DNA from 3 places in the Priestia sp. FW507-14D1A genome. Region 1 is predicted to be linked to each of the others. Evidence: predicted binding sites of a transcription regulator. Region 1 holds the regulator's gene; each other region holds the start of a gene.

Region 1 (5,099 bases):
GTAATAACCAACCATTACGTTTGAGCCAAAAGAAATGGTTCCAGTCTTGAAGCTTAGTTTATCCACAATACCTTTTAATAACGTAGATTTCCCAACTCCATTAGGGCCAACCAACGCAAGGCTTTCACCTTTTTTAATCCGAAGGTTTGCGTCTTGGACGACGTATTTGTTTTCATCATATCCGATAGACACGTTTTCGAGATTTAAGACTTCATTTCCGCTTTGACGCTCAATTTCAAACGAAAAACTAGCCGATTTTTCGCCGTCGTTAGGTCGATTTATTAACTCCATTCGATCGAGCTGCTTACGTCTGCTTTGCGCACGTTTTGTAGTCGATGCGCGGGCGATGTTTCGCTGAATAAAATCATTCAGTTTTGCGACTTCATCTTGCTGTTTTTCGTACTGACGCAACTCTTTTTCATATCGCTCTGCTTTTTGTACAAGGTATTTAGAGTAGTTGCCCGTGTACTTGACCGTTGTTTTTTGTGTGACTTCATACACTTGATTTACGACCTTATCAAGGAAGTAACGATCGTGTGAAACAATTAAAATAGCTCCTTCATACCCTTGCAGAAACTGTTCCAGCCATGCTAAAGTTTCAATATCTAAGTGGTTGGTAGGCTCATCCAGAATAAGCAAGTCTGGCTTTGTTAAAAGCAGTTTTGCAAGAGCCAAGCGCGTTTTTTGTCCACCGCTCAAGGAGGAAATAGGGGTGCTATAGTCAAAGTTTGAGAAACGGAAACCGTGAAGAATAGATCGTGTATCCGCTTCATATTGATAGCCGCCTGAATCTTTGAACGTTACTTGAAGCTGATCGTACTCTTTGGTTAGTTTTTCGTATTGAACTGAATCATTAAAAATGTCTGGATCGCCCATCTTCGTTTCAAGCGTACGTAATTCTTTTTCCATCTTCTTTAACGGAGCAAAGACCGTCATCATTTCTTCCCATATGGAGAGTGTTGACTCAAGAACTGTATCTTGTCCCATATAATCAATGGAAACACCTTTAGGTTTAATAATTTCTCCGCTGTCATAAGAAAGCTGCTCAGCAATAATTTTTAATAAAGTTGATTTACCAGCACCGTTTCGTCCCACTAGGGCAATGCGGTCTTTTGATTGTACTTCTAACTTTATATTCGATAAAATGGGTTCTGCCCCATAGTATTTTGTAATACCGTTCAATTGTAGAATAATCATTTTTTCACCTCTAGTAGTATATCCATAGTGTATTTTAACATATTTTCAACTACAAGTTCTTCCTACAAGCGTTTGTAATTTGTAGAGAGACAAGGACAAATGATGAAGCGAATGTTTTGATTCATGAAATAAAATGATTTTACCTGCACATTTTATACAGGATACTATGTTAAAATAAGAGATAAGTGCATCTCTGAACTTATATATGATGGATGTAGAAAACCCGTCATGACTAACAAACGGATCCTTTGAAGAGCTAATTACTTCGTTCTAGCTACCGACTTTAAGTAGTGCTGGATAGACAAAAGGGGTCGGGGTGTGAAGCGGAGTATATATAAAACAAGAGAAAAGAGAGAGAATTGGAAGCGCTACCTCAAGGCGGTTGAGGCTTTGTGAAAGGTAATGCAATATGACTTGAAAATGTTAGTAATGACATACATGAACTGAGGGGGTACAACGTGAACACTGAACAATTAAAAATACCACAAGCAACGGCTAAACGATTGCCGCTTTATTATCGTTTTTTAAAAAACTTGCATGCTTCTGGTAAACAGCGTGTTTCGTCAGCGGAGTTAAGTGAGGCAGTGAAAGTTGATTCTGCTACTATTCGCCGGGATTTTTCTTACTTTGGAGCATTAGGGAAAAAGGGATACGGCTACAATGTGAATTATTTACTTACATTTTTCCGTAAAACGTTAGACCAAGATGAAGTAACGAAAGTAGCACTGATTGGCGTAGGGAATCTGGGAACGGCCTTTTTAAATTATAATTTTATTAAAAATAATAACACCAAAATTGAGTGCGCTTTTGATGTGATAGAAGATAAAGTCGGTACAAAAGTAGGCGACGTGCCCGTCTATCATCTTGACCAATTGGAAGATTATATGAGTGATGACATCTCAGTAGCGATTTTAACCGTTCCAGCCACTGTTGCTCAGCAAATTACCGATCGTTTAGTGAGTTGCGGAATTAAAGGAATTTTAAACTTTACTCCTGCACGCTTAAACGTACCGGATGAGATTCGACTGCATCATATTGATCTTGCTGTAGAATTACAGTCGCTCGTCTACTTTTTGAAAAATTATCCTGTTGAATAAGGCGGACTATGTTACGATTTCCTTAAGTCTAAATTAATAAGGAGAGTGGGAATATGGGGATTGGAGCAGGCAGTTGGATTATTATTGCGATTGTAGCACTGCTTATTTTTGGACCGAAACGGTTACCGGAGCTAGGAAGATCAGTCGGGCAAACGCTTAGAGAGTTTAAGCATGCCGCTAGCGGTGCCTCAGAAGATCGTGAAAAAGATAAACAGCGTCAAGTAGATGACAAAGAGTAAAAGGGTGATCATAGTATGACCGAACAAGAAATGTCAATATATGATCATATAGGAGAGCTGCGAAAGCGCATTTTAATTGTTTTATTTTTCTTTGTGATTGCCACAATTGGCGGCTTTTTTATAGCGGATAAGGTTATTGTCTATTTACAGCATGCTGATGAGGCAAAAAATTTAACGATGAATGCATTTAGGCTAACAGATCCAGTTAAGATTTATATGCAGTTTGCTGTTATTATCGGCTGTGTACTTGCAGCTCCTGTTGCACTGTATCAACTTTGGGCATTTATTAGTCCTGGTTTATATGAAAAAGAGCGTAAGGTAACGCTTGGATATATTCCTGTTTCCATTTTTCTCTTTATCGGCGGTGTCTCTTTTTCTTATTTTGTGTTGTTTCCATTTGTCGTCGATTTTATGACGCGCGTTTCTGATGAGCTGAATGTAAACCAAGTGATTGGCATTAATGAATACTTTTCTTTTTTAATGCAGCTCACACTGCCTTTTGGGCTGTTGTTTCAGCTTCCTGTTGTCGTCATGTTTTTGACGCGATTAGGAATTATCACGCCTATGTTTTTATCTCAAATTCGAAAGTATGCCTATTTCGTACTGCTAGTTATTGCCGCACTTATTACACCACCAGAATTGCTCTCGCACATGATGGTGACAGTGCCGCTCTTAATTTTGTATGAAATCAGCATCATTATTTCCCGCATTTCGTATCGCAAAGTGTTAAAGGCAAGGGCAGAGCAAGAAAGAGAAGATGTTAGTATGTAAAAAAACCACTGAAACAGTGGTTTTTTTATTTAGATGAATCATCTTGATTTTTATATTGCTGCTGCAATTTTTTAATTTTGTAGTGCAAGATAAAGATGCGAACCGCAAACCTGAAATCGAATGCGGCTACGAGTGCAAATAAGATTGTGGGGAAATTCCAAATGGTTTCCTGAGCATTTTGAATTGCCAAGTAAGTAAATAAAATCCCCATAATAATATAAATAAACCCTCGTGTTAAAGGGATATTCTTCATAAAAACATGCCTCCAAAAATAAACTGCATTTGTTCTGCTTGTTTTTGCATTTCTATAATTTTATCTGCAAAAATAGTTTGAGATAAAATAACGATTGTATTCATCAAAACATGAGCAATAATAGGTACAACAATTAGTCTTGTTCTTGCATAAAGGAATGCAAATACAAATCCCATGGCTGTATACACAAGTAAATGTTTAAAATCCCAGTGTACCGCAGCGAAAATAAGGGAACTAATAAATGCAGAGATAAAGAAATTGTATCGTTTGTGAAGAGAGCCGAAAATAATCTTTCGGAAAATAATCTCTTCTAGTATTGGTCCAATAACAGACGTAACGACAATAAGGAACGGTGTTGCTTTAACAAGGTTAACAATATTTTGTGTGTTTTCAGATACTTGGGTAATGCCAAGAGCGTGTTCGATCATACCTGCTACAGCTTGACCAGCCATAGCGAGAAACACCCCAAGGACTGACCAGACAACAGCAATCGTTTTTCCAGCATGTTCTATACGCATGGACATGTCACGACGCAGCAGCAGTAAGACAATAAGTAAACCAAGGATAAAGCTGATGATGGTCCAATAAGTCAAAAGCATGACATTCGCTGTTCGAACTGGATATTGCTCAAACATTCCTGTTAATTTTAACAGCGGTATACCAACAACTCCTGAAAACTGCATAAGGATGTAGGTGAGGATAACATACCAATAACGTTTTTCCAATCTTCTATACTCCTTTAAAAGGTTTTTATGTATATATGTCGAAGAAGTACTGTAAAGTTAGTAATTTCTTCTTGCTCGTATTGTAACATACATATTATTGAACAGAGAAAAGAATGCTTTATTTCTCAAAATCGTCGAAATCTAAGACTATTATATGTAGTTTTCGTAAATTTTAAATTTTTTTTGTTTAATACTTGCAAAAAAAACCCACTTTGTTTTAATATAATAATTGTGTTAGCACTCGTTGAGGTTGAGTGCTAATAAAAATGCAAACATATTATTTGAGGAGGTTGTTTCACTTGTTAAAGCCATTAGGTGATCGCGTAGTGATTGAACTTGTAAAATCTGAGGAAAAAACAGCAAGCGGTATCGTGTTACCGGACAGTGCAAAAGAAAAGCCACAAGAGGGTAAAATTGTTGCTGTTGGTACAGGCCGAGTATTAGAAAGCGGTGAGCGTGTAGCTTTAGAAGTAGCTGCGGGCGATCGTATCATCTTCTCAAAATATGCGGGTACTGAAGTGAAATACGAAGGTACTGAATACTTAATTTTACGCGAAAGCGATATTTTAGCTGTAATCGGCTAATTTTAACCACAAACTTATCATACGTAAAAAATAGATTATTAAGAACATCTTGAGGAGGTCAAAGAACATGGCAAAAGACATTAAATTTAGCGAAGAAGCACGTCGCGCAATGCTACGTGGTGTAGATACATTAGCAAATGCTGTAAAAGTAACGCTTGGACCAAAAGGTCGTAACGTTGTATTAGAAAAGAAATTCGGTTCACCGCTTATTACAAATGACGGTGTAACAATTG
Region 2 (5,099 bases), on a different contig from region 1:
AAGAAATAGATCAGATACAGTATAAAATGGCACCTGTATTAGTAGAGCGTGAGACCACAAAACGTATGAATTGATAAGGAATGTATATACTATTCCTGAAAGTGTGAGACAAAAAGTCCACACTTTTTTGCATTAACCATTGCGTCCACTTCCCTCTTTCTTATACACTGTATGCTGTAGGGGAAAAAACCAAGCTTTAATATGTTTGGAGCGATTTGATGACACAACAAAAATTAGATAAATATGAAATTATGGACGTTAGCTTACTAGCAGGTAAAATTATGTTAGAAAGTGGAGCAGAAACGTATCGAGTAGAAGACACAATGATGCGGATTGCAGCGTCTTACGGTATAAAAAAATCCCACAGCTATGTGACGCCAACAGGGATTATGTTTTCACTTGAAACGAAAGAACCGACGAAAACGAAGTTAATTCGTATTTCCGAACGAACGACGGATTTAAAAAAAGTAACCATGGTAAATAGCGTCTCAAGAACAATCAGTCAAGGAAACATCTCCTTGGAGGAAGCGTATGAAATGCTACAAGAAATTGAAGCAACGAACGTAGCTTTTCCACTATGGGTTCAACTTGCAGCTGCATCCATTTCTAGCGGATGCTTTTTAATCATGTTTCAAGGTTTATGGACGGACTTTATTCCAGCTATGTTTTCAGGAGGTCTCGGATTTTTAACCGTGGTGTATTTCCACCGTCTTATTCCGATTCGCTTTTTTGCTGAGTTTACCGCTTCGTTAGTTATTGGACTTTTATCAGCTCTCTTAGTCGCTTCAGGACTAGGCACGCAAATTGATAAAATTATTATTGGATCCGTTATGCCTCTCGTTCCTGGCTTATCCATTACCAATGCAGTGCGAGATTTAATGGCGGGACATTTACTGTCTGGATTATCAAAAGGAGCAGAAGCGTTTCTGACGGCATTCGCTATTGGTGCAGGTATTGCCATTGTATTTACGCTTCTATAGAAGGGAGGCATCATATGCATATCGTAGAGCAGATAATTACAAGTTTTATTGCTTCAGCAGCGTTTGGGATCATTTTTAATGTTCCACGTGAATCATTATTAAAAAGTGGCTTTGTCGGAATGATTGGCTGGCTCATTTACTATTTGCTAACGTTCTATGGCGTAGATGAAATTCCAAGCACAGTTGCATCGGCCTTCTTTATTGCTATTATTAGTCAAATTTACGCAAAAATTTACCGAACGCCGATCATTATTTTCACCGTAGCAGGTATTATTCCGCTAGTTCCAGGAGGAACAGCATACGATGCCATGCGTAACTTTGTAGAAAATAATTATAATGAAGCGATTAGTCTTGCAGCGAAAGCCTTTATGATTTCAGGTTCAATTGCCATTGGTATTGTGTTTTCTGAAGTCATCAACCAAATCATTCGTCAGTCTAAATTAAATGCCAAAGCAAAATATCGACCGTAGAGAAGCAAGCTCAAATCAGAGCGTGCTTTTTTTATGAAAAAAATAAAGAGAACCTTCACTTTTTTTGTCACAAGAAAGTCACGTTTTAGTCTAAAAACGTTCAAAAAATGTACGTGCACAGCTAAAAAAATAGACTATACTATGTAAATAGAAAGAGAGATATTACATATGTATGTGAAACACTGAGCATATCTCTCGAATTATTATGCTCAATGTTTCACAATGTAAGTAAAAGATACTCAGAAATGAGCAAAGTATCTATGGAAATGATGAATGTTCTTATATATGAAAGGAGAAAGAAGATGGATACAGTTATACTATCGCGTATTCAATTTGCATCAACGACGCTGTTTCATTTTATCTTTGTACCGCTATCTATCGGTCTTGTCTTTTTAGTAGCGATCATGGAAACGATGTACGTAGTAAAAAAAGATGAACAGTATAAAAAGATGGCAAAGTTTTGGGGGCACTTATTCCTGATTAACTTTGCTGTCGGAGTCGTAACAGGTATTTTACAAGAATTTCAGTTTGGCATGAACTGGTCAGAGTACTCAAGGTTTGTAGGAGATGTATTCGGTGCGCCGCTTGCTATTGAAGCACTGCTCGCGTTTTTTATGGAGTCCACTTTCCTTGGACTGTGGATTTTCGGGTGGGATCGTTTGCCTAAATGGCTGCACTGTCTATGTATTTGGCTTGTTAGTCTAGGTACTATTTTTTCGGCGTTCTTTATTTTAACGGCTAATTCTTTTATGCAGCATCCGGTTGGAATGGAGCTAAATAATGGCCGTTTAGAAATGAATGACTTCTTTAAATTGTTAACAAACGGTCAGCTGTGGGTTGAATTCCCTCATACCATTTTAGGTTCGTTTGCAACAGGCGCCTTTTTTATCACGGGTGTCAGTGCCATTATGCTCTTGAAGAAAAAACATTTGGCTTTTGCCAAAAAATCATTTCAAGTTGCCATTATTGTAGGGTTAGTTTCAGGTGTAGGAATTGCGTTATCTGGTCATGAACAGGCTGGATACTTAGTTAAAACACAGCCCATGAAAATGGCCGCAAGTGAAGGATTATGGGAAAACAGCGGAAGTCCAGGCGCTTGGACGGTAACAGCAAATATTCACCCCGATGAAAAGAAAAATACGGGAGAAATCAAAATACCTTATTTATTAAGCTTCTTATCATACGGGAAATTTTCAGGTTCCGTTCCTGGGATGAACGAGCTGCAGGAGCAGTATACGGCTAAATATGGAGCAGGAAATTATATTCCACCCGTTCGGACAACATTTTGGAGTTTCCGCATTATGGCTGGTCTAGGTGGCGTATTATGTGCATTAGGCATTTGGGGCACGTACTTGCTTTCTCGTAAAAAACTTCAGGAGAGCAAACTATTTTTACGTATTATGACGATTGCCATTGCCTTTCCGTTCCTTGGAAGCTCAGCAGGTTGGATTATGACAGAGATTGGCCGCCAGCCTTGGGTTGTATTTGGCTATATGAAAACGGAAGATGCCGTGTCTCCTGGTGTAACAGCAGGTGAATTGCTGTTTTCTATTATCTCGTTTTCATTCTTTTATTTAATTTTAGCTGTGATTATGGTGTTCTTGTTCGTTAAAGAAATTAAAAAAGGTCCAGATCACGATCACGAAGCACATACAAAAGTAGTATCAACTGATCCGTTTACAAAGGAGGGATACAATGTTTTCTCTTAATGAATTCTGGTATTTACTAGTATCCATTCTGTTTGTTGGTTTTATCTTTTTAGAAGGCTTTGATTTTGGTATTGGAATGGTGTCTCGTTTTTTAGGAAGAAACGACTTAGAGCGACGAGCTTTTATTAATACAATCGGTCCTTTTTGGGATGCAAATGAAGTTTGGCTAATTTCAGCAATCGGTGCTATGTTTGCTGCTTTTCCAAACTGGTATGCAACGCTATTAAGCGGGTCATATATTCTTTTTGTTCTTCTTTTGCTTTCGCTGATTGGCCGCGGTGTAGCATTTGAATTTCGAGGGAAAGTTGAAAAACAAGCGTGGAAAAATGCATGGGATTGGGTTATCTTCTTTGGAAGTCTTTTTCCACCGCTCATTTTTGGTATCTTATTTTCAGCGCTAATGAAAGGACTGCCTGTTGAGCGCAACATGCAAATGAATGCCGCCTTTTCGGATATTGTTAATCTATATACCATCACAGGCGGCGTTACGTTAACAATGCTTTGCTTATGGCACGGACTTATCTTTGCCACGATCCGTACGATGGACGATATTAGAGATCGTTCACGTAAGGTCGCTATGAAGCTTTTGCCTGTAAATGCCTTATTACTTCTTATCTTTTCAGGCATGACGTTTTTTGAAACAGATATATTCAGTAATCATAGCCGCTTGATGCTATATACATTTTTCATCGGTATTTTCGTGTATTTACTAGCAGGATTTTTCCTTACACGTAAAAAAGATGGATGGGCATTTGCTATGTCTGGCTTAATTTTAATTTTATCAATTTCCTCTATATTTGCAGGATTGTTTCCAACCGTTTTGGTTAGTTCAATCAATGAAAGCTATAGTTTAACGATTCATAATGCAGCATCAGGGAATTATTCCTTAAAAATTATGTCTTACGCTGCTATTGGATTACTGCCTTTTGTGTTAGGTTATCAAATTTGGAGCTACTACGTTTTCAGAAAACGTGTAGATCATAAGGAGCATATGGAGTATTAATGGGTAGAAATTTAATGGTTTACAACGGAATAAAAATGGTTCTTGCCATGTTAATAGGGCTTATTACTATTCAAAGTGTAGCCATTATTTTTCAAGCTAAGTGGCTCGCCGAAGTAATTACTGCTCTTTTTCATGGTGAAAGTTTAACTTCGCAGACAAAAGCAATCGGATTGTTTTTGTCTGCCTTTATGATTCGTCAGATCGTAGGTTTTATAATAAAAAAAACAGCATATCAATTTGGAGTCAAAACGACGCAGGAACTTCGTTTGATAGTCATGCAAAGCATTTTTTCATTAGGGCCGCGTTTTACCAAAGATGAAGGAACAGGAAACTTGGTGACGCTCATCACCACAGGCCTACAGAAGCTTCGCGCTTATCTCGAGCTGTTTTTGCCTAAATTGGCCGCCATTAGCGTTACACCTTGGCTAGTGCTTGCTTTCGTCTGGTACCATGATCGGCTTTCAGGCATTATTTTACTTGTGACCATGCCAATTTTAATTTTATTTATGATTTTGCTTGGATTGGCTGCACAAAAAAAAATAGATAGCCAATGGGAGACATATCACGTGTTGTCCAACCACTTTGTAGATTCGCTTCGAGGGTTAGAAACTTTAACATTTCTCGGGAAAAGTAAGGAACATGCTGAAACGATTGAAAGAGTCAGTGACCGTTATCGAAAAGCGACAATGGGAACGCTCCGAATTGCTTTTTTATCTACGTTTGCTCTAGATTTCTTTACGATGTTATCTGTAGCCATCGTGGCTGTTATGCTTGGTTTGCGGCTGGTGAACGGGTCTATGACATTAGAACCTGCACTTATGATTTTATTGCTGGCACCTGAATATTTCCTGCCGATACGAGAAGTCGGAAACGATTACCATGCAACATTAGACGGAAAAGAATCCGGAGATGCATTACTTAAGATTGTGAAGCGGGC
Region 3 (5,099 bases), on a different contig from region 1:
TAAGAGAAATTTAAGACAAGCCCGCTATACTAGTTAGTAGACGTATACATAAGATATGGTACGTTAAGAAATTGAAACAGCAGTCCGTTTTATAAACTAGAAAGGATGGCGTCAAATGATTTCTGAAAAACGATCACTTTTGTTGAAAGAACAAGCAAAGCTTCTCGCATTAAAAGAATATAAAGGCATTGTCAAATCCATATCGCTGAGTAAAATACTCACTCTTCCTATTTATACAGTAGACATCCTTACGTTAAACGGAGAAGAGCACAAAGTAAAAATTAACGCCGAAACCGGCAATGTTTTGAAAGAAAAAACGATTCCTTTAACTAAAAGCCGTGCAAAAGCATATGCATTAAGACAGCATAAAGGTATTATCGAATCGATTGTCCTTGCTAACAAGCAGTACGAAATTGTGATTCTTGGACTTGATGGGAAAACCCACAGCGTGAAAATTGACGCTGAAATTGATGTGCTGGCACAAGAAGAGCGAAGCGTTCAGTAAATGGCCTATATTATGTAATCAACCTCACTTTTTTGAAAGTGGGGTTTTCTTTATTTGGAGAAGCCTTTAGCAAAGGTAACAAATAATAAAAAAGAAACGATTACTTATCTAAAAGAAAGGGTAAGTGATAGTAAAAAATAACCACTTCCTAATTATGGTTCTTTGATTCGTTCTGCTTATGACTCTCCCATTATAAGTATGATAGTATCGAACATGTATAAAACATAGGTTATAACATAACTAAAAGGGTGTGCGACAATGAAAAAACGTACGAAGACCATTATTGCAGTCATTGCAGGAGCTGCTATTTTAATAGGAGGAATATGGATGATAAACGAAAGCCGATACCCAAACGTCCCTGCTTTTGATGATCACTTTACGCGTGAATTCTTAAACAAAGATAAAAAAGTAGACGATGGTTTTTATGAGTTTAAGTCGAAGACAGGACAGTATACGATGTGGTTTCCGGAGGAGTATCAGTTGTTGCATGAAAATGAGCAACAGTATGTAAGGGATGGAGATTTTTATGAAAGATGGAAAGCTTCATCCGTTAAGAATAAAGAAGAAAATCAGTTGAACTATTTACAAGTAAAGTTATCAGAGAGCAATCCTGATGATGAATCTATTTACGTGGAGAGTTTATTTAAAGATGAGTTTGGAGTAAATAATCCTCAAAAGTGGGAAACAGCTAATACACGTATATACTTTGATACAGGATATCTTTATTTTAAGGGAACAGAAGAACATGTTATCTATGATAAAAATAAACATGCTCCTAATACATATATAGCATACGTAGCAGATAAGAAGTCTAGTAAAGTAATAGAATTATGGTTCGATGACAGCCTAAATAATCAAGTTGGTAGGGAATCTGACAAAAAAGATTGGTTTGTAAAAGTACTGAATAGTATTCATTTTAAAGAGGGAAAGAAGCATGAATGATAAATGCATTTTAGATGATAGTTTAAGAAATAAAATAACTCAACTTGAATATAAAAACTTATCTAATAAAGAAAAAGAAATTAAAGAGATATACAAAAAACATACAGGGAGAGAAATTCCTAATTTTGAAATTTACAGTAGCTCAGAGATGGGGATTGGAAAAAAGTCTGGATTTGACGGAGCTGCTATTCATTTTTATGATAAACAAAGAAATATTAACGAAGTCTATTATATTTTTAGAGGCACTGAGCCGTCTAAGGACTTTGGAGATGTTGTTTATGATGCTTTAGGTGTTGGAGCTGGAAAAAATAATGCACAGATTAACGATGCAGTAAAGATGTATAAAAAAGTAGAGGCAAATTTAAAAGGCTCCAATGTGAAAGTAAAAAGATATGGCGATGGGCATTCTTTGGGAGGCCACCTTATAGTAACATTGAGCTTGATAACGAAGAATTTTACAGGTGTAAGGGGCCTAAATGATGCACCTGTTAATGTAAAGCAACTAGTGGAGCTTGATCAGACCTTTGCAAGGTACGTGGAGCATCAAGTAGGCAGAGAAAATAAAATATCTGCTAAAAGGCTAACAGAACTAGCCAACATCTACTATGAGAGACAAAAAGCTGCTATCAGCCATACTTGGGTGAAAGGTGAACCAATGCATGCACAATCGTTTCCTGGCAGCTGGTATGCAGGTAACAAAGTGACGATGCTTGGAGATTTAGATACAGAAGAAATGATTAACATTGGGAAATATCCTTTTCAGACAGAAGCAAAATGGAACCCAGTGTATATGATAGACCAATTTCGCTATAATCTTGGAGTAAAAACGATACTAGGTGGCTTAGGCTTTGTTAATGGTCATGTGAAACAAGAAACGTTGCTTAACCTGCCAGAAACACGTGATCAATATCTTGAGAGTGTAAAAAGATATCCTTTTCTTCATTTTGGAGAGATTAAAGCAGGTATAGGAGTAGGTGCAGCAGCAATGGTAAATACATTTACTAGCCCTGGAGCAACATTTCAGCTTATTAAAGGAATATCTCAAAGTAAACAAGCAAAACTCCACGGAATTAATTATGTTGTCAAATGCACAGAAGCTAATGCTATGAAGACATATTATCAGGTTTTTGATTCAGGATCTCAGGAAGAAATCTTGCTAGATTATGAACAAATGAAGAAGTTTGTTTATTACTGTGCTAATGCTATTAAAGACAAAGAAGCAAACTTAAATACACTAAAGCAGTATTTACATAGTGAAATTAACGAAGTCTTCGAAGCTAAGAAGAAAAAGTTAAAAATGAAAATATCCAGAGAAGAAGCTTCTCCCCAGTCATTTATGGAAAAGGCAGATAAAGACGGCGCTACTCTCGCATGGTTTGGACAAAAGCGTGTGGCTGAAAAAGTGACGTTTGATAAAACGTTTGACCCGCTAGACGATAGTGTATTTACCCCTGTTGAAGAGATTATTTCTTCTATTCAAGAGGAAGTTACATACTATCAAAAGTTTCTTGAAGCGTTCTTTCAAAATTTCGAGAAGATGATGGAAGCAGACGAATCGGTAGCTTCAGATATTAAAAGCATGAAAGAAGTAGTAGGGGGGATTTAATTGTTTGATTTCGATTTTACACACACAGGAACAACGAGTGGTAAATACACGTTCCAATTTGATGGTGATGACTTCAAGGATGAGCAGGCAAAAAGGATTAAAGAGTTAATCAAGAAGGATCAAGAAGTGAATGAAAAGCTTTGGCATGCTAAAAGCTATTTAGAAAACCAAACGGGTGAGTTTGCGGATGCGGTTAAAAGTAAATTAGAAGCAGCTGAGCGGGGATATACGCTACGAGCTCAGCAGTATGATACTGGAGCATTTCAGCATATTATGAGTTTTATGCATTCTGTTAAAGATATGAATAAGAGAGAGTACGAAATTCGATATAAAGAATCAATGGATGAAAGTGAATTAACATAAGGGATACTGCTATTCCTCAGACAGTGGTCTGAGGGATTTTTATATGTTGAACAATTTACATTAAGTCCTATTTATTTCAAAAGAGTAATAAAGGGAGTGTAGGACAATGAAAAAACGTACGAAGACCCTTTCCGCAATCATTATAGGAGTTGCTATTTTAATAGGAGGAATATGGCTGATAAACGAAAGCCGCTACCCAAACGTCCCTGCTTTTGATGATCACTTTACGCGTGAATTCTTAAACAAAGATAAAAAAGTAGATGATGGTTTTTATGAGTTTGAGTCCAAGACAGGGCAGTATACGATGTGGTTTCCGGAGGAGTATACATTACTGAGTGAAAATGGTGATTACGCTAAAGATAATAAAGATTTTGAACAATGGGAAGCTGTTCCCTCAACAAGTGAAACCAAAGAGTATAGAGGAGCTATATATGTCAGGATGGCTAAAGATCACAAGGGAAATTACCAAGATTATCTTGAAAGCTTTTTTAAAGATCATTTAATTTCTGAACAGCCAAAGCTTATTAAAACAGGTAAAACTGAAATTTATTTTTCAAGTGCTCATTTTGAGATAAATGAAAAGAATCAAGTAGTAGAAGATATTAAGCAAGAACCCAATAGCTTTTATGCATATATTATAGATAAAGCTTCTAACAAAGTAATTGAATTTTCTTTTGAAACGAGCGGATTTAAAAATAAACAATTTGAGGAAGAGAAACAGAGAAAATGGTTAATGAAAATCTTAAGAAGTGTTCAATTTTACGGTTAAGTTAGCTATACATCACGAAGCAATTTCGGGTAATAGTATTCGGTAAAAACTATTTAATAATAGGAAAAGAAGTTTGTTTCAAATAATGAAGAAGGGTGTGCAGCTATGAAACAGCATACAAAGACTATTATCGTAGTAATTACAGGGGCAACTATTTTAATAGGCGGAATATGGATCATAAATGAAAGCCGCTACCCAAATGTTCCAGCTTTTAAAGATCATTTCACTCGTGAGTTTTTGAATAAAGATAAAAAAGTAGACGATGGGTTTTATGAGTTTAAGTCGAAGACTGGACAGTATGCGATGTGGTTTCCAGAGGAGTATCGATTAATACATGAAAATGATGAAGATTATGTCGTAAGTGGAAAAATGTACGAAAGATGGGTAGCAGCTTATACCAAAGAGCATAAAAAGGAACATCAAATTAATTCTATCAGTTTAAAATTTTCAGAAGGAAGAGATCCAGGAGATGAATCTTTTAGCGTAGAAAGTCTTATGAAGAATCGTTTTAATGTAAGTGAACCAAAGGTAATAGAAACTTCTAATACTAGAATTTACTATCAATCTGCTTACATTTATTTTAAAGGGCCCGAGAAGCATGTGATAAATGACAGTAAAGAACATGTCCCAAATACATACGTAGCTTATGTGGCTGATAAGGAATCGACAAAGGTCATTCAATTATCAATGGATCAGGTTGGAGATTTTATAGAAGATAGTAACTTGGAAAAGAATACATGGGTTTTAAATATGTTAAAGAGTATCCATTTTAGAGCAGAAAATAACGGAGATGCCAGAAGATGAAAAAGCATACTAAGACTATCATTGCACTCATTATAGGAGTAACTATTTTAATAGGCGGGGTATGGATAATAAATGAAAGACGCTATCCAAATGTTCCGGCTTTTAATAAT

The links. The regulator Rex, encoded in region 1, represses fermentation and respiration genes when NADH is low (regulators of the CRP and FNR family bind a similar motif). The targets are predictions, from matches to a motif close to TTGTGAAATATTTCACAA.
Region 2: AC3WJG_RS15985 (cytochrome ubiquinol oxidase subunit I) is a predicted target of Rex. The motif match lies at 1,656-1,673, and genes of this name have one in related genera.
Region 3: AC3WJG_RS11420 (YvcA-related protein) is a predicted target of Rex. The motif match lies at 3,460-3,477, and genes of this name have one in related genera.

Annotation. Positions count from the first base shown of each region.
Region 1 is NZ_JBYSWQ010000020.1:9,842-14,940, reverse strand. It holds gene AC3WJG_RS26330 (ABC-F family ATP-binding cassette domain-containing protein) at 1-1,197, opposite strand, end outside; gene AC3WJG_RS26325 (redox-sensing transcriptional repressor Rex) at 1,656-2,294, shown strand; gene tatA (twin-arginine translocase TatA/TatE family subunit) at 2,348-2,533, shown strand; gene tatC (twin-arginine translocase subunit TatC) at 2,549-3,304, shown strand; gene AC3WJG_RS26310 (YdiK family protein) at 3,330-3,557, opposite strand; gene AC3WJG_RS26305 (CPBP family intramembrane glutamic endopeptidase) at 3,554-4,282, opposite strand; gene groES (co-chaperone GroES) at 4,582-4,866, shown strand; gene groL (chaperonin GroEL) at 4,934-5,099, shown strand, end outside.
Region 2 is NZ_JBYSWQ010000004.1:60,798-65,896, forward strand. It holds gene AC3WJG_RS15970 (LacI family DNA-binding transcriptional regulator) at 1-74, shown strand, start outside; gene AC3WJG_RS15975 (threonine/serine exporter family protein) at 219-980, shown strand; gene AC3WJG_RS15980 (threonine/serine exporter family protein) at 995-1,450, shown strand; gene AC3WJG_RS15985 (cytochrome ubiquinol oxidase subunit I) at 1,753-3,159, shown strand; gene cydB (cytochrome d ubiquinol oxidase subunit II) at 3,146-4,162, shown strand; gene cydD (thiol reductant ABC exporter subunit CydD) at 4,162-5,099, shown strand, end outside.
Region 3 is NZ_JBYSWQ010000002.1:596,633-601,731, reverse strand. It holds gene AC3WJG_RS11440 (PepSY domain-containing protein) at 116-505, shown strand; gene AC3WJG_RS11435 (YvcA-related protein) at 764-1,447, shown strand; gene AC3WJG_RS11430 (DUF6792 domain-containing protein) at 1,440-3,053, shown strand; gene AC3WJG_RS11425 (hypothetical protein) at 3,054-3,416, shown strand; gene AC3WJG_RS11420 (YvcA-related protein) at 3,523-4,185, shown strand; gene AC3WJG_RS11415 (YvcA-related protein) at 4,291-4,989, shown strand; gene AC3WJG_RS11410 (YvcA-related protein) at 4,986-5,099, shown strand, end outside.